Regions from separate parts of the Kitasatospora sp. NPDC059088 genome, predicted to be linked through region 3. Evidence: riboswitches for the same ligand, from Rfam matches in the RefSeq annotation. Region 3 holds a riboswitch; each other region holds the start of a gene.
The links. A riboswitch is a leader RNA that binds a small molecule or an ion and turns the genes downstream of it on or off. The one in region 3 is predicted to bind cyclic di-AMP.

Region 1 (4,202 bases), on a different contig from region 3:
GTCTCCTGCTGGCGCTCGGCGGCCTGGCCGAGGGTGCGGGCGCGGGTGAGGTAGGCCTCCGGGTCGCTGGAGAGCATCAGCTGGGCGGTCTGGGTCATCCCGCCGCCCCGGTACTCGGCCCCGGCGACCGTGGCGAGGTCCCCGCGCAGCTCGTTGAGCTGCTCCTGGGCGGCGGCGACCTCGCCCTGGAGGATCGTGGTCTCGCCCAGAAGCCGCTTCTGCGCCTCCTGCGCGGCGTTGTACTTCTCCGAGGCCTGTTCGGCCTCGTCGTACAGCTGCTCGACCTGGGCCTTGACGTCCTTGCGGTCGGGCGCGTCCGGCGCCCCGGGGGCGGCCTGGGCGCTGCCGGCGGTCGCCACGCCCAGGGCCGTGGTGGCGGCCGCGGTCAGTACCAGCGCACGGGCGAGCAGTTGGGAACGACGGTGCACGGGCATGCGGCAACGGCTCCAGTCCTGCGGCGCGGCCCCGCGGCCGCGCCCCGGTGGGCGGCCGTCGAGCGGGAGTCCGGTGGCAGACGTTAGCGAGTCCGGGCAAGTGAGTCCAAACCCCTACCGACCCGAATATTTGACCCCTAATCGGACACCAGGTCGAGCCGCCGGAAAAGCCGCAGGCCCGGCCCTCCGTGACGGAGGACCGGGCCCGTGAACGCGTGGCCGGGGATCAGACCCGCACGATGGAGGCCAGCGGCATGTTGGAGACGGCCTCGTAGCGCACCGACGCACCCGGCTTGGGAGCGTGCAGCACCTGGCCGTTGCCCGCGTAGATGCCGACGTGGTGGGCGTCGCCGTAGAAGATCAGCATGTCGCCGGGCTGGGCCTGGGAGATGTCCGAGCCGATCCGGGTGCCGGCGCCGGCCTGCTCCTGCGAGGTGCGCGGCAGCGACACCCCGGCCTGGTTGAACGCCCAGACCATCAGGCCGGAGCAGTCGAAGGAGCTGGGGCCGGTGGCGCCCCAGACGTACGGGCTGCCGACCTTGGTGGCGGCGGCGGCCAGCGCGGCGGCACCGTGCGAACTGCCCGGGGCGATCTTGACCGGCGCGGCGGTGGAGCCCGAGCCGAGGTCGCTGCGGCTGCTGTCGCGCGAGGCGCGGTCCGGGGCGGCGGCCTTCGCGGCGGCGTCCGCCTTGGCCTTGGCGTCGGCGGCGGCCTTGTCCTCGGCCGCCTTGATCGCCTGGCGCTCCTGCTCGGTCAGCGTGTTGAGCAGGTCCTGGGCGGCCTTGAGCTTGTTCTGGACCTCGTCCTTGGAGGCCTTCAGCTGCTGGGTCGTGGACTCCAGCTCGCCGAGCTTGCCCTGGGCCTCGGTGCGGTCCTGGTCCAGCTTGCGCTGCTGGTCCTGGAGCTGCTTGAGCTGGTTCTTCTGGGTGCTGCCCGCCTGGTTCAGCGCGCCGGCCTGGTTGAGGAAGTTGTCCGGGCTGGAGGAGAACATCAGCTGGACCGTCGGGGATATGCCCCCGTTGCGGTACTGCTCGCCGGCGATCTCGGCCAGGCCGCCCTGGAGGTCGGTCACCTGGGCCTGCTGGCGGGCCACCTGGTCCTGGAGGCCGGAGACCTGCTTCTCCAGCTCCTGCTGCTTCTCCTGCGCGGCGTTGTACTTCTCGGTCGCCTGCTCGGCCTGCTCGTTGAGCTGGTCGACCTGCTCCTTGACCTGGTCCTTGGTCGGCTGCGGGTCGGCGTGCGCGCCGGACTGCGCGGAGAGCGCGACGGCGGCGGCGGCGAAACCGGTCAGGATCGAGACGCGGGTACGGCTGGCGGGCTTGGGACGACGATGGGACGCCACGAAGGCGGACTCCTTCTTCCTACGCCGCCTACCGGGTGAGCTGACGGGTTCGGGCCGGAAGCATGCCCTACGACGCCTCACCGGCCTCACCTACGGCCGACCTGGCGCCGATTCACCCCGGAGGAACGTGTGGTTCCCCGGCTCCGCTCCACAGCGCCCCCGACTACTGGGCTCCCCTGTCGGGCAGTCGCTTCGACCTGCCCCGCTGTTTCGCGAACTCGGCGGTAACCACCGCCGCCACCCAGGCTGGGTGATCGACTGTGCGGTGGTTCGGAGCACGACCCTAGTAACTGAACCGTGATCCGTTCAAATCCTTGTCAGAAAAAAGACGGAAGATTACCCATGTTCTTTTGTGAAAATGACTGATGGTGATCACCGGCGCACGCAAAGCTGATCGACTCTCACCCTCCGGCCCGCCCGGTCCGCAAACCCGGAGCGCCACCCCCGACCGGAGGTGGCGCGGATCACAGGGCCGGAACCGGCCCCTCGGGGAGGTACCGGAGCGTCAGATCCGGCGGATCGTGTTGATCGACATCGCGTCGGCCTTCATCACCTTCACCACGTCACCGGTGTGCGGCGCGTGGACCACCATGCCGTTGCCGATGTACATCCCGACGTGGTGCATGTCGCCGCCGTAGATCACCAGGTCACCCGGCTGGGCGGTGGCCAGCGTCACGGCGGTCCCGATGTGGCCCTGCTCCTGCGAGGTGCGCGGCAGCGAGACGCCGGCCTGGCCGTACGCCCAGACCATCAGGCCCGAGCAGTCGAAGGTGGAGGGCCCGGTGGCGCCCCACACGTACGGCGAACCCTGCTTGCTCATCGCCTTGGCCACCGCCACGGCGGCGTAGCCGCTGGCCGGCGGCAGGTTGCTGAGGTCGACCCGGTCGGCGCCGCGGGAGGCGCGGTCGTCCTGCTGCTGCTGGGCCCGGAGCGCGGCCCGGTCGGCGGCGCTGAGCGAGTTCAGCAGGTCCTGGGCGGTCTTCAACTTGGTGTTGACGTCCGCCTTGGCCTGGTTGAGGTCCTTGGTGGTGGAGTCCAGGGAGGCGAGCACGGCGGCCGCCTCGGCCTTCTCCTGGTCCAGCCGGCGCTGCTGGTCGAGCAGGCCCTTGAGCGCCTCGGTCTGGGTGGTGCTGGCCTGCTGGACGCTCGACGCCTTGTCCAGGTAGCCGGACGGGTCGGAGGAGAGCATCAGCTGGACGGACGGGTCGATGCCGCCGGTGCGGTACTGCTCGCCCGCGACCTGGGCCAGGCCCACCTGGAGCTGGCTCATCTGGTCCTGGCTGCGGGCCACCTGGTCCTGGAGCTGGTCGGCCTGCTTGCGGAGCTGGTCGGAGCGCTCCTTGGCGCCGTTGTACTTCTCGGCCGCCTGCTCCTGCTCCTGCTGGAGCTGGTCGATCTGCGCCTTGACGTCACTCTTGTTCGGCTGCGGCGCGGCATGCGCGGCGACCTGGGCGGAGAGGGCGACCGCGGTCGCAGCAGCAGCGGTGAGCACGGAGACCCGCGCGCGGCTCGGCTGCTTGGGACGGCGGTGGGAGGCCAAGGGACCGGCTCCTTCTTCCATCGGACTCACCTGATCAGGTGAGATTCCGGAAAATAGGTTTGACGCCAGACCCTAGTGAAGATCTACCCGTTTTGCCACTCCCCCGAAGGCGTGAACTCCGGTTCCCCCACTGACTTCACCGGATCCGCACACCCGCACGGAAGCCCCACTGACCTGCCGTCACAGCCCCCGTCCCGACTCCGACCCGGCTCGGGGCCGGCTCAGGGCCGGGCCAACCGGTTCAGCAGCAGCACCGAGGCCACCGGGCGCGCACCCGCCTTCCGCACGCCCTCCGCGACCTCCCGGTCGGTGGAGACCACCACCACCGGACGGCCCTGCGGCTCGGCCCGGACCAGACGGCGGATCAGCTCGTCCGCGGTCTCGCCGGTCCGGCTGAACCGTACCCGCACCCCGCGCGGCGGCGCCATGATGACCGGTACGTCCAGGTCCTGCCCGTCGAACACACAGGTGACCTCCGCCTGGGTGCGCTGGGCCAGCATCGCCAGCCCGCCCAGCAGCCGGATCCGCTGCTGCTCCAGCGGCAGCGCCGGGTACCCGGTCTTGGTCACGTTGTAGCCGTCCACCACCAGGTGCACCTGGGGGATCGCCAGCAACTGGTCCAGCAGCGCCGGGTCGTCCTCGGCCAGGCCGCGCCGGGCCACGTCGTGCGGCGAGGCCGACCCCGGCACCACCGCCTCCACCAGGTCCGCCGGGCGGAGCTGGGAGACCGGCAGCGCCAGCTCCCGCTGGAGGCCCTGCGCCGACTGCAGCACGGTGTCCAGCAGCAGCCGCAGCCGCATGTCCTCGACGCTGCGGCCCTCCCGGGCCGAGCGGCGGCCCTGCTCGACCGCGGTCTCCAGTTCGGAAACCCGGTGCCGCAGCCGCC
Region 2 (4,202 bases), on a different contig from region 3:
GAGCGGGTCCGCAGCCTGCTCAGCGCGACCTCCTCGCTCACCGTCCGCGCCCTCGGCGAGCACCACGACCTGGACACCCCGGTCTCCGTCCACGGCTCCCGGCTGCGCCTGCGCGCCCCGCTGGACGCCCCGCTCGTCGCGGCCCTCGCCGGCGCCACCGCCACCGACGGCCTGGCCGTCGTGCTCGACGTCACCGACGTCTCCCCCGTGGCGGTCCGCGACCGCATCCGCGGCCGGCTCACCCTGGCCGGCCGGCTGCACCTGGCCCACCTCGCCGACGACGGCCTCAGCGTCCACCTGCGGGTCGACGTCGCCCACGCCGTCCTCGCCACCCCGTACGGCACCGGCGCGCTCACCGCCGCCGACCTCTCCCTCGCCGCCCCCGACCCGCTGGCCCGTCACGAGGCCGCCCTGCTCACCCACCTGGCCGACGACCACGCCGACGCCCTCGACCTGCTCACCCGGCTGCTCGACCCGGCACTGCTCACCCACGGCCCGGCCGTCCGCCCGCTCGCCCTGGACCGCCACGGCCTGGTACTGCGCCTGGACCACTCGCACGGCCACCGCGACGTCCGCCTGGTCTTCCCCGAACCCGCCCGCGACACCGAGGACTTCGGCCACCGGATGCACGACCTGATGGCCGCCGCCGAACACGGCCTCCCGGCCCGCCGCCCCTGACCGCCGCCGCAGTCTGCGCAGTCAGCGCGAATACGAGACGTACCCGTGGACCACGACGACCGAGCGGAGAACGGCAGCGGCCGGCCCGGCCGTACGAGAGGTTGTCCCGTACGGCCGGGCCGGCCTTGGGCGTGTCCCGCGCCCAGGTCCACCGGTGCGGCGATCACCCGGTCGAGCGGTCACCCGACATGACCATCCCGGGCGTCGATTCGCCCCGCACCAGCGGTGGTTCACACGTTCCTGCGGAAGGCCCCGGAGGGTCAGAGCGCGACGCCGTGCGCCCGCAGGTAGGCGACCGGGTCGATGTCCGAGCCGTACTCGGAACCGGTACGGATCTCGAAGTGCAGGTGCGGGCCGGTCACGTTGCCGGTCGCACCGGAGAGGCCGAGCTGCTGGCCGGCGGTGACGGTCTGACCGACGCTCACGCCGATCGAGGACAGGTGCGCGTACTGGGCGTACTTGCCGTCGGCGAGCTTGATCTCGACCTCGTTGCCGTAGGCGCCGTCGCTGCCGGCCTTCACCACGACACCGTTGGCGACGGCGCGCAGCGGGGTGCCGGTGGAGGCGACGAAGTCCTGGCCGGTGTGGTGGCCGGAGGCCCACATCGAGCCGGCCACGCCGTAGGCCTCGCCCAGCACGGGGTTGGCGAGCGGGGCGACGTAGCCGGAGGTGGCGGCGACCGGGGCCGCGGTCACGGCCTGGGCCGGGGCGGCGGTCTGAACCTGGGTCTGCACCTGGGCGCCGGGCTTGGCGGCCTCGGTCCGGACCTGCACCTGGGAGTCCGCGGCAGCGGAGGTGTCCTGGGTGACCGGCGCGGCGGACTTCGCCGGAGCGGCCGGCTTGGCCGGGGCGGCGGGCTTCGCCGGAGCGGCGGCGTGACCGGCGAGGGCCAGCTGCTGACCGGGGAAGATCAGGTTCGGGTCGGCGCCGACCACCGAGCGGTTCTGCTCGTACAGCGCGTGCCAGCCGCCCTCGACGTTCTTGGCGTCGGCGATCTTCGACAGGGTGTCACCGCTGACGACGCGGTAGCTCTGCTGGGCGGCCGGGGCGGCAGCCGGAGCGGCGGCCCCGGAAGCGGCCGGGGCGGTGGTGGCCGCCGGGGCGGTGTGCGCCTGGGCGCTCATCGCGGTCACGAGCGGCAGGACGAACGAGGCCCCGGTGACGGCGGTGGCGATGCCGATGCGGGCGGCACGGGGCAGGGCGATACGACGAGCCTGTGCAGGCATGGAATTTTCCTCTCCGACGCCTGCGAGGTGAGCTGTCGGGTTCGGGCTGGAGTTGCCCGGCCGCATGTGCGGCTTCACCCCAAGCCGGCCCTGGTGGTCCGCGCCCGAAAAGGCGCGAACTCCGGTCCGGCGACTTACCTGTGGGTCCCCCGCTCCTGCCGTACAGAGTTCGGTGCGAGCCACCGGGCAGCGGCAGGACTCGGCGTTCCACCCGGTGGATCCGTCCGGACTGGCCGGGCGGTCGCTGAACTAAAACTCATCCGTTCGGGTGAAGCAATGTCGATCTCTTGAATCGGCAACAACCCCCGCGGCCCCGTCACCCTCCGAATGATCCCTTGCACGCTCCGTGCACGATCCATTCACCCGGCGCCACTGATCCACCACCCTGCGCCGCCGGGACCACCCCCGTGCGACCGTCCGTTCACGCACCGCCACCGACCGACACACCACCCGGTGACCCTTGTCACGTACGCCCCGGCGGGCGCAGGATTCGGCCCGTGGCCACCTCTCAAGCCGGCACTCTGCGCCTGGGCACCGCGCAGGGCCGCTGGGTACTCCTCGCGACAGTGCTCGGCTCCAGCATGGCGATGCTCGACGGCACCGTCGTCAACGTCGCCCTGCCCCGGATCGGCGCCGACCTCGGCGCCTCCCTCGCCTCCCTGCAATGGACCCTGAACGCCTATCTGCTCACCCTGGCCGGCCTGATCCTGCTCGGCGGCGCCCTCGGCGACCGCTACGGACGGCGCCGGGTCTTCCTGATCGGCGTGGTCTGGTTCGCCGTCGCCTCCGCGGCCTGCGCCGCGGCCCCGACCATCCACGTGCTGATCGCCGCCCGCGCCGTCCAGGGCATCGGCGGTGCGCTGCTCACCCCGGGCTCGCTGGCCATGCTCCAGGCGGTCTTCCACCCGGACGACCGCTCGGCGGCGGTCGGCCTCTGGTCCGGCCTGGGCGGGGTGTCGGCGGCCGTCGGCCCCTTCCTCGGCGGCTGGCTGGTGGACGGCCCGGGCTGGCGCTGGATCTTCCTGCTGAACCTGCCGCTGGCCGCCGCCGTGATCGCGGTGACCTCCCGTTACGTCCCGGAGAGCCGGGACGAGTCCGCCGCCGGCCGCTTCGACGTGCCCGGCGCCCTGCTCGCCGCCCTCGCGCTCGGCGCCGTCACCTACGCGCTCACCGCCGCCGGGGAGGGACTGTCCCCCGCCGTCTGGGTCACCGGTGCGATCGGCCTGCTGCTGGCCGCCGCCTTCGTGGCCGTCGAGCGGCGCACGCCCGACCCGATGCTGCCGCTCGGCCTGTTCTCCTCCCGGCTCTTCACCGCCGTGAACCTGGTCACCCTCTGCGTCTACGCGGCGTTCAGCGGGGTCTTCTTCCTGCTGGTGGTGCAGCTGCAGATCGTCTCGGGCTTCTCCCCGCTGGTCTCCGGCTTCGCCCTGGTGCCGATCACGGTGCTGATGCTGACCCTGTCCGCGCGCGCCGGACGGCTCGGCAAGCGGATCGGCCCGCGCGTCCCGCTCACCGTCGGCCCGCTGCTGTGCGCCGCCGGGGTGCTGCTGATGCTGCGCACCGGCCCCGGCTCCTCCTACTGGGCGGACGTGCTGCCCGCGGTCGCGGTGATGGGCTCCGGGATGACGCTGCTGGTCGCCCCGCTGACCGCCACCGTGCTGGCCGCCGTCGAGGTGCGGCACGCGGGCATCGCCAGCGGCGTCAACAACGCCGCCGCCCGCGCGGCGGGCCTGCTCGCGGTCGCCGCCCTGCCGGCCCTGGCCGGACTGAGCGGCGACGCCTACCGGGTGCCCTCCGCGGTGGACTCCGCCTTCCACACCGCGATGCTGATCTGCGCGGGGCTGCTGGCCGCCGGCGGGCTGATCGCCTTCGCCACCGTCCGGGGCAATGTGCTGGCGCCGGAGGAGGAGCACCCGGTGGCCGAGCCGAACTGCGACTGGCCCTGCGCCACCACCACCCCGCCGCTCGACCCGGGCCGCCCCCGGACGCGCGAGGGCCCCGCCACCGGAACGGCGGCAGGGCCCTCGTCAGAGAACTGACTCCTCGTCAGAGGATGTCGCCGGGGGCGTACTTGGCCGCCTCCGGGTAGGCCGCCGCGACGGCCTCCACCTGTCGGACGACCTCGGCGACCTGCGCCCCGGCCGCACCGGTGAAGGACAGCCGGTCGGCGAGCAGCGCGTCCAGCCCGGCCCGGTCCAGCGGGATCCGCTCGTCGGCGGCGAGGCGGTCCAGCAGCTCGTTCTCCCGGGCGCCGGCGCGCATCGCCAGCGCCGAGGCGACGGCGTGCTCCTTGATGAC
Region 3 (4,202 bases):
CCGGATTCCCAGGAATCGCCGAGAACCTGATCACCCGCTTCAACTACCCGGGTGCTGCGCTCAAGCTGCTGCAGGAGGGCCGGATGCAGCCGACCGTCATGGTCCTGATGCGTCCCTCGCCCGCCCTGCCGCAGGACACCGAGTGCGAGGACATCCCGGGCGGCGCCCAGTCCGACACGTACTTCACCAAGGACGTCCCGTCGGCGATCCAGGCCAGCTACCGGGTCTCGGCCGACCCCCGGGCCTGGGCCTTCATGGGCAACTCCACCGGCGGCTACTGCGCGCTCAAGCTGGCCATGCGCCACCCGGACGTCTTCCCGACCGCCGTGTCCCTGTCCGGGTACTACGAGGCGGCCGACGACCCGACCACCGGCGACCTCTTCGGCGGCAGCAGGCAGCGCCGCGACGAGGCCGACCTGATGTGGCGGTTGAAGAACATGCCGCAGCCGGACGTCTCCGTGCTGCTGGCCGGCACCAAGAAGGGCGACGGCAACTACAAGCACGACACCGAGGCGTTCATCGACGCCGCGAGGAGCCCGATGAAGGTCTCCTACAGCATGCTCGAGAACGGCGGCCACAACTTCGAGACCTGGAGCGCCCTGCTGCCGTCCTCGCTGGAGTGGCTGTCCCAGCACCTCAAGGTCCCGAACCAGCCGGGCCACCCGGGCCAGACCGTCTGACGGCGCCGCCCGCGGAACGCACCGAACCCCCGGAAGCCTCGGCTCCCGGGGGTTCGGTGCGTTCCGGCGCCGGTCAGGCGACCCGTTCCAGCGTCCCGGTGTGCAGCTGGCCGACCCGGCCGCCCTCGCCCTCGAAGGTCCAGAAGGCCCGTACGGTCAGCGCGTTGAGGTCCATCACGTGACTGACGGTGATCCCGCTCTGTTCCGTCCAGCTGATGAAGTAGATCTCCGGCGCGACCTCGGCGACGTGCAGTCGCACGTCCTCCCACTGGCCCGCCGACTCACCGAGGCCCTCCCAGCGCAGCCGGGTGCCGTCGGCCGAGTAGGAGTTGCGGAAGGCCGCGCCGTTGTCGGCCCGGAAGACGTAGGTACGGCCGGCGAAGGCGGGCAGGGGCGCGGTCATGGTGGGGCGGAACCTCTTCTCTGGAACGGGGGACGGGTCGTACGGCTCCGGCCGGTGCTCTTGTGCACCGCGGAAAATCCCAGGGCTCCAATTTATCCGATGGGGCGGACTCGGGCGGCTCCACGCCACGGCGGTCACACACGGTCCGCCACCGCCGCGCCGCGCACCGTGTGTGACCCCCATCCCGGGCGGGCCCGGCGGGACCGCGGGTCGGCGTCGGCTCCATTGATCAACTCGGCCGCCACGCAGCGTCGTTGATCGACACCACTGTGAGCTGCGCGACAACCGGCCCCATGAGGTTGTCCGTCCACGGACGGCCTGCCTAGCCTGCAGTCGTCGTCCGCTGTCGCGGACCCCGCCGCCGGGACGCCGAGTCCCGTCCACCCGCCGGCGAGTACCCGAGCACCACAGCGGACGGGAGCGGGGGAACCAAGGTCAGCGCCCGGCCCGTACGCACCAGCGTGCGGGGCGTGGCTAGGGGTGAAGCCGCTCCACAGGCGGCCGGGCAACTGCAGCCCGAATCCGACAGCTCACCTCGCAGGCGTGGCAGAGGACCCCCATGCACCAGCCTGCCCGGCGCCGTCGCGCGCCCCGCCACGCCCGTCCGTCCCACCGCGGCCGCAACGCCGCCCTCGCCACGACCGGGGCGCTCGCCATCACCGGCGCCGGCCTGCTCGGTCTGCCGTCCGTCTCCGGCGCCCAGGCCGCCACCGGCCCGACCGTCACCCAGGACCGGCTCGCCCCCGCCACCATGGTCGCCGGCAGGGCCGGCACGGCCTCGCTGGCCCTGCACTCCTCGTCCTGCTTCACCGCCAAGACCGTCGGCGTCGGAGTCCGTGACGCGCGCGGCACCAACCTGGACTTCCCGGGCAACGCGAGCAACGTGCAGATCTGCCCCGGCGGACTCACCTACACCAGCGCCGCCCGCACCCTGGCCGCCGGGACGTACACCCAGTTCGGCTTCTGGCAGGACCTCGGCGGCGCCTGGCACAACCTGCCCTCGCAGCAGCTGGTGGTCTCGGCCACGGGTACGCCCACGCCGGCCCCGTCCCCGACGGCGACCCCGACGGCGAAGCCCACCGCGACTCCGACCGCGACCGCGAGCCCGACGGCGAAGCCCACCGCGACCGCGTCCCCCACCGCGTCCCCCACCGCGAGCCCGACCGCGACGCCGACCCCCACCGCCACGGCCACCCCGACGACCCCGGCGCCGTCCTCCCCGATCGCCGGCAAGTCGCTGACCTGGTCCGACGAGTTCAACGGCCCGATCAACTGGGGCCAGCGCTGGGTCGGCGACAAGAGCACCTCGTACAAGTACGGGAACCACAACCCGGACGACAACAAGCTCGACTGGCTGAACAAGAACAACGTCACCGTCGCGAACGGCGTCGCCACCTTCACCGCCACCCCGGGCGGGCCGACGCTGGAGAACGGCAAGCAGTCCTGGAACACCGGCTTCCTGACCACCGAGGGCTCCGCCGAGGGCTTCCAGGTCAAGACCGGCGACTACGCCGAGACCCGGGTCAAGCTGCCCGCCGGCACCGGCGCCTGGCCCGCCCTGTGGACCTGGAAGAACGGCAACGGGGAGATCGACTCCTTCGAGTACCACCCCGACAACCCGAACCTGCTGGAGCTGACCAACCACGTCAACCCCGGCAACCCCGACTACTACACCGACGCGAGCGCCATCGGCACCGACCAGTGGGTGACCATCGGCACCTACTACGGCGCCAACTCGGTGGACTGGTACGTCAACGGCGTCAAGGTGTTCTCGGACGGCAAGGGCGTCGGGGCCAACTTCTCGGCGTACCTGATCCTCAACCTCTCGGTGAGCGCGGGCAAGTACCACCCGGCGCCGCAGGGGAACGCCCCGATCGCCATGGCCGCCGACTACGTCCGCGTCTACCGGTAACCACGTCTACCGGTAACCACGAGCCCGCCCCACCGGTCATCGGGCGCCCGGCAGCCGCTCGCCGGCGGCCGGTGACCGGTGGGGCGATCCGGTCCGTCAGTCGCCCGCCGTCTCGACGACCCTGATGTCGAACTCCTCCCGGTGGCCCCTGCCGCCCGGGTCGTCCGCGCTGCGCACCTCGACCGAGCCGCCCTCCAGGATCCCGAGCGGCAGATTGTCGGAGAGCTGGACCGGGACGAGGGCGGTCACGCTGCGCCCGTCCGGCAGCCCGGGACCGAACACGCAGCGCACCTGCCTGCCGCGCGAGATGACGGCACAGTCCTCGGGGAAGTAGGGGCCCTCCGGGGTCACCCCGTTCGGCAGGGTGACCGTGATCGTGAGCGACGAGGCGGTGGTGTCCGGGCCCAGATTGGCCACGAAGGCGTGGATGGTGGTGGTGCCGCCGGGCGGCGCCGGATCCGGGTCGATCCGGACCACCTCCAGGTGGGAGCGGGACGTCTTGGCGACCACGGCGGGCAGAGTGGACGCCTCGGGCGCGCCCGGCGCGACGGTTCCCAGATCCGGGCGCGGCACCGGGTGCCGCACCGCCCAGGAGGGCCCGGTGGCCAGCGCGGCCACCGCGCAGCCCGCCGTCACCGCCGCCAGCAATCCGGCCCGGCCGAACCTCCTGCGCCCCGCGCCGCCCCGTACTCCGTGTTGCTCCACGCCGTTCACCCTGCTCCCGTGCTCCGGCGGCCCGCACCGTCGCGGGCCGCGTCCGCACCAGGGTGTCCGAGCCGCCGCCGCGAGGGCGCCGCAACTCGCCCACCGCCACTCGAACGGCGGGGAGTCGGTCATGGCCCGATCGCTCTTGCCGGCCAAGGTGGTTGACGGAGTGTCAGGGTGCCAGGACCTGCCCCAGCCGGGCCGCGATCTGGTGCATCACCGGCACCAGTGCGGACGCCCCCGCCTGCTCCTCCAGCGCCCGGATCCGGGCCTCCGGGCCGGAGACGGAGAGCGCGGTGGGCGTCGGCGCGCCCGGGACGGCGAGCGCGATGCAGCGGACGCCGATCTCCTGCTCCTGGTCGTCCACCACGTACCCGCGCTCGCGCGCCTCGGCGAGCTGGTCCATCAGCTCCTGCGGGTCGGTGAGGGTGTACTCGGTGTGTGCGGGCAGCGGGTTGGGGCCCAGGACCGCGCGCGCCTCGTCCTCGGGGAGCTGGGCGAG
Region 4 (4,202 bases), on a different contig from region 3:
CTTGGCCAGGCGGGCCGGGTTGGTGACGAACAGGTCGTCGCCGACCAGCTGGACCTTGTCGCCCAGCTTGACGGTCATGGCCTTCCAGCCGTCCCAGTCCGACTCGTCCAGCGGGTCCTCGATGGAGACCAGCGGGTAGGAGGCGACCAGCTCGGCGTAGTACTCGATGAGCTCGGCGGCCGACAGGGCCTTGCCCTCGAACTGGTAGGCGCCGTCCTGGAAGAACTCGGAGGCGGCGACGTCCAGGGCCAGCGCGATGTCGCGGCCGGGCACGTAGCCGGCCTTCTGGATGGCCTCGGTGATGAGGTCCAGGGCCTCGCGGTTGCTGTCCAGGTTCGGCGCGAAGCCGCCCTCGTCGCCGAGGCCGGTGGACAGGCCGCGCTCCTTCAGCACGCCCTTGAGGGTGTGGTAGACCTCGACGCCCCAGCGGACGGCCTCGGAGAAGGACTCCGCGCCGATCGGAGCGATCATGAACTCCTGGATGTCGACGTTGGAGTCCGCGTGCGAGCCGCCGTTGAGGATGTTCATCATCGGGACCGGCAGGACGTGGGCGTTCGGGCCGCCCAGGTAGCGGAACAGCGGCAGGTCGCTGGCCTCGGAGGCGGCGTGCGCGACGGCCAGCGAGACGCCCAGGATGGCGTTGGCGCCGAGCGAGGACTTGTCCGGGGTGGCGTCCAGGTCGAGCATGGCCTGGTCGATCAGGCGCTGCTCGGTGGCGTCGTAGCCGACCAGCTCCGGGCCGATCTGCTCGATGACGGCCAGGACGGCCTTCTCCACGCCCTTGCCGAAGTAGCGGTTCTTGTCGCCGTCGCGCAGTTCGAGCGCCTCGAAGGCGCCGGTCGAGGCACCCGACGGAACAGCGGCACGACCCGTGCTGCCGTCGTCGAGGCCGACCTCGACCTCGACCGTGGGGTTGCCGCGGGAGTCGAGGATTTCACGGGCTACGACGACATCGATGGACGGCACGAAGCATCTCCTTGCGGAAGCAGGGTCCGGCTGCGGGTGGTGCTGTCGGCCGGACGATTGCGGAGTCGTTACGACCAGAGCCTAACCGCCCGGGCTCCCGGGGCCACCTCGGCCCGGGCTGCGTCTCACCGTGTGGCCCGGCTACCCACCGGTAGTTCACCTGCTCGTCCCGGTGCGTCCCACCGGGGCGTCCATCGGGGCGGGCGAACGCGGACGTAGGGGGCCGCCGGGCGCGGCCCCCTACGTGTCCAGCGTGTCGTTCGCCGTGGAACGGTCCGGCTCAGCCCAGGTGCAGGACCTGGCCGGGCACGATCATGTCCGGGTTGCCGCCGACCGTGGTGCGGTTGCCGTCGTAGAGCGCCTGCCAGCCGCCGGACACGCCCTGGGCGGTGGCGATGCCCGACAGGGTGTCACCGTCCCGGACGGTGTAGTCGTGGCCGGTCGTGGCGGCCGGGGCCTGCGCGGCCCGCGGGGCGGCGTGCTTGGGGGCGTACTGCTGCGCCGACGGGGCGGCGGGCTGCTCGGCCTGCTTCGGCGCGGCGTGCTTCGGCGCGTACTGCTGGACCGGCTTGGGCTGGGCGGGCTTGGCGGCGGCCTTGGGGGCCTGCTGCTTGGGTGCCTGCTTCTGGGCCTGCTGCTTCTGCGGCTTGGCGTCCGAGGAGGTGTCCACCTCGGCCGGGGCGCCGCCCTTGCTCAGGCCCGCCTTCTGGGAGCAGACCGGCCAGGCGCCGGGGCCCTGCGAGGCGAGGACCTTCTCGGCGACGGCGATCTGCTGCCCCTTGCTGGCCTGGTTGGCCTGCGCCGCGTACGCGGTGCCGCCGTACGCCTTCCAGGTGCTGGGGGTGAACTGGAGGCCGCCGGAGAAGCCGTTGCCGGTGTTGATGCTCCAGTTGCCGCCGCTCTCGCACTGGGCGACGGAGTCCCAGACGGAGGCCGGGGCGGCGGAGGCGCCGGTGGCGGAGAGGAGCGGCAGTGCGAGTCCGACGCCGGCCACACCGGCGACGGCGATGGCCTTCTCGGCCTGGGTGCGACGGCGATGACGGCCGGTTCCAACGAACAGCATGAAGGTCCCTCTCCGCACGCCTGCGAGGTGAGCTGTCGGGTTCGGACCGGGAGGTGGCCCGGCCGCCGTCTGCGGAATCGATTCCGCGCGGGCGGCTTCACCCCGAGCCGTGGAGGAACGGCAACAAACCTGGTTCCCCCGCCCCTGCCCAGGGTTCTGGTCGGTTTCCCGTGGCGCGGCGGGCAGGATTCGGCGTCCGCGCACGAGGTCCGCAGCTGCGAACTCCACGGAGACTAGACAGATCCTCAGACGAATCACAAGCTCATATCACCGACATCACACAAGAATTACGGCCCGTGTTCGATCGCCTACCAACGGCGGGGCTTTGTCCGGTTTGATGAGCGTTCATACCACCGCCGGTGGCCGGTTCCGGATGCTTCGTCAGCGTGTCGTGGCCTCAGGACGACTGTGCGGCGACCGGGGCTCCGGACTGAATTCGACCGGAAGTTCGCGCAATCCACGCATGATCAGGCCACCCCGCCAGCGCAGATTCTCCGGGCTTTCGGCCAGCCGCAGATCCGGCAGCCGGGAAAGCAGCGTGGCCAGCGCGGACCGCCCCTCCAGCCGGGCCAGCGGGGCTCCGATGCAGTAGTGGATGCCGTGCCCGAACCCCAGGTGCGGGTTGTCGCTCCGGGCCAGGTCGAGGGTGTTCTCGTCGGAGAACCTGGCCGGATCGCGGTCCGCCGCCGCCAGCACCACCAGCACCGGGTCCCCGACCGGGATCTCCACCCCGCCGATGGTCAGCGGAGCGGTCGCGAACCGCCAGGTCGCCAGCTCCACCGGCCCGTCGTAGCGCAGGAGTTCCTCGATCCCGGTCTCCAGCAGCGCGGTCTCGCCGCGGGCCACCGACTCCTGCAGCAGGGCCCGCTGCCCGGGATTGCGCAGCAGCGCGTACGTCCCGTTGCCGATCAGGTTCACCGTCGTCTCGAACCCGGCGAAGAGGAGGATGAAGGCCATCGCGGCGGCCTCGTTCTCGGTCAGGTGCTCGCCGTGGTCGCTCGCCCGGATCAGGCCGGAGATCAGGTCGTCCCCGAGGTCCGCCCGCTTGCGGTGGATCAGCTCCAGCAGGTACGCCCGCATCCGCTTCACCGCCCGCCCCACGCCGCCGCGTTGGCCGCCCCCGTGCCGGATCATCATTCCGGCCCAGTCCCGGAAGTCGTCCTGGTCCTCGGAGGGAACGCCGAGCATGTCGCAGATCGCGTAGATGGGGAGCGGGAACGCGAACTCGTGGATCAGGTCCGCCGAACCGCGCTGCGCGAAGCCGTCGATCAGCCGGTCGGTGAGCTGCTGCACCCGCGGCTCGAACTCCGCCACCCGGCGCGGCGTGAACGCCTTCGACACCAGGCGGCGCAGCCGGGTGTGGTCCGGCGGGTCGATGTTCAGCAGGTGGGTCATCAGGTCCGCCTGCCGCTCCCCCGGGATGCCCACCCGGCCGGTGCGGTGCGCCTGCCCGCTGTGGTGCGCCGGGTTCTTCGAGAGCCGGCCGTCCGCGAGCGCCTGCCGGGCGTCCGCGTAGCGCGTCACCAGCCAGGCCTCCACCCCGCTCGGCAGCGTGGTGCGGTGCACCGGGGCGTGCTCGCGCAGCCAGGCGTAGGCGGGGTACGGGTCGGCGGCGAACTCCCAGGTGAAGAGCTGCGGGTCGGACTGGGCGGCGGGCTGGGCGCCCTCGGGCTGAGCTGGCATGGGTCGACCGTAACCGCTGGACCGGAGGGGCCCGGACCACCGGCGCACGCGCCCCTGCGGCCGGCCGGAGGCCACCGCCGCGCGAACCGTCCGTGACCGGCGCGCGAGCGGAACGCCGACACTCCGTGGACGGCCCGTGGACGGTGCGTGGACGGGCCTTGGCCAGCTCTTGGCCGGGCGGCAGGCGTGAGCCTGGTCACCTGAGGGGTAATCCCTGTTGCGGAGGGTCAGGACCTGCCTACGATCCTCCGAAGTACGCGCGGGCGCCGGTGCGGTGTCGCCCGCAGGGAGGAGCTGGACCAATGACGGTCAGCGGAGCAGTCGTCGTCATCGCGGTACTCGCGGGCGGTTCGGGGGCCGACCTCGCCCGCCGGTTCACCGCGGCCGGCACCGCCGGGATGCTGATCGCCGACACCCACGTCGGCATCGCCGAGGACCTCGCCTCCGAACTCGACCGGCCGGGCTGCCCCGTGGTCGGCGTCTCCGGCGA

Region 1: linked by a shared signal. The riboswitch ahead of ACFWXO_RS37545 (NlpC/P60 family protein) and the one ahead of ACFWXO_RS00910 (hypothetical protein) in region 3 are both predicted to bind cyclic di-AMP.
Region 2: linked by a shared signal. The riboswitch ahead of ACFWXO_RS26885 (peptidoglycan DD-metalloendopeptidase family protein) and the one ahead of ACFWXO_RS00910 (hypothetical protein) in region 3 are both predicted to bind cyclic di-AMP.
Region 4: linked by a shared signal. The riboswitch ahead of ACFWXO_RS42640 (transglycosylase family protein) and the one ahead of ACFWXO_RS00910 (hypothetical protein) in region 3 are both predicted to bind cyclic di-AMP.

What each region holds. Positions count from the first base shown of each region.
Region 1 is NZ_JBHYGR010000134.1:11,208-15,409, reverse strand. It holds gene ACFWXO_RS37550 (NlpC/P60 family protein) at 1-434, opposite strand, end outside; gene ACFWXO_RS37545 (NlpC/P60 family protein) at 661-1,776, opposite strand; cyclic di-AMP (ydaO/yuaA leader) riboswitch at 1,787-1,942, opposite strand; gene ACFWXO_RS37540 (NlpC/P60 family protein) at 2,282-3,316, opposite strand; gene ACFWXO_RS37535 (NYN domain-containing protein) at 3,538-4,202, opposite strand, start outside.
Region 2 is NZ_JBHYGR010000067.1:34,109-38,310, forward strand. It holds gene ACFWXO_RS26880 (DUF2470 domain-containing protein) at 1-678, shown strand, start outside; gene ACFWXO_RS26885 (peptidoglycan DD-metalloendopeptidase family protein) at 939-1,904, opposite strand; cyclic di-AMP (ydaO/yuaA leader) riboswitch at 1,907-2,089, opposite strand; gene ACFWXO_RS26890 (MFS transporter) at 2,402-3,943, shown strand; gene purB (adenylosuccinate lyase) at 3,951-4,202, opposite strand, start outside.
Region 3 is NZ_JBHYGR010000001.1:202,315-206,516, forward strand. It holds gene ACFWXO_RS00900 (alpha/beta hydrolase) at 1-680, shown strand, start outside; gene ACFWXO_RS00905 (MoaF N-terminal domain-containing protein) at 754-1,083, opposite strand; cyclic di-AMP (ydaO/yuaA leader) riboswitch at 1,528-1,635, shown strand; gene ACFWXO_RS00910 (hypothetical protein) at 1,643-2,995, shown strand; gene ACFWXO_RS00915 (hypothetical protein) at 3,092-3,700, opposite strand; gene ACFWXO_RS00920 (IclR family transcriptional regulator) at 3,873-4,202, opposite strand, start outside.
Region 4 is NZ_JBHYGR010000199.1:1,432-5,633, reverse strand. It holds gene eno (phosphopyruvate hydratase) at 1-966, opposite strand, end outside; gene ACFWXO_RS42640 (transglycosylase family protein) at 1,247-2,029, opposite strand; cyclic di-AMP (ydaO/yuaA leader) riboswitch at 2,031-2,201, opposite strand; gene ACFWXO_RS42635 (cytochrome P450) at 2,411-3,712, opposite strand; gene ACFWXO_RS42630 (SDR family NAD(P)-dependent oxidoreductase) at 4,015-4,202, shown strand, end outside.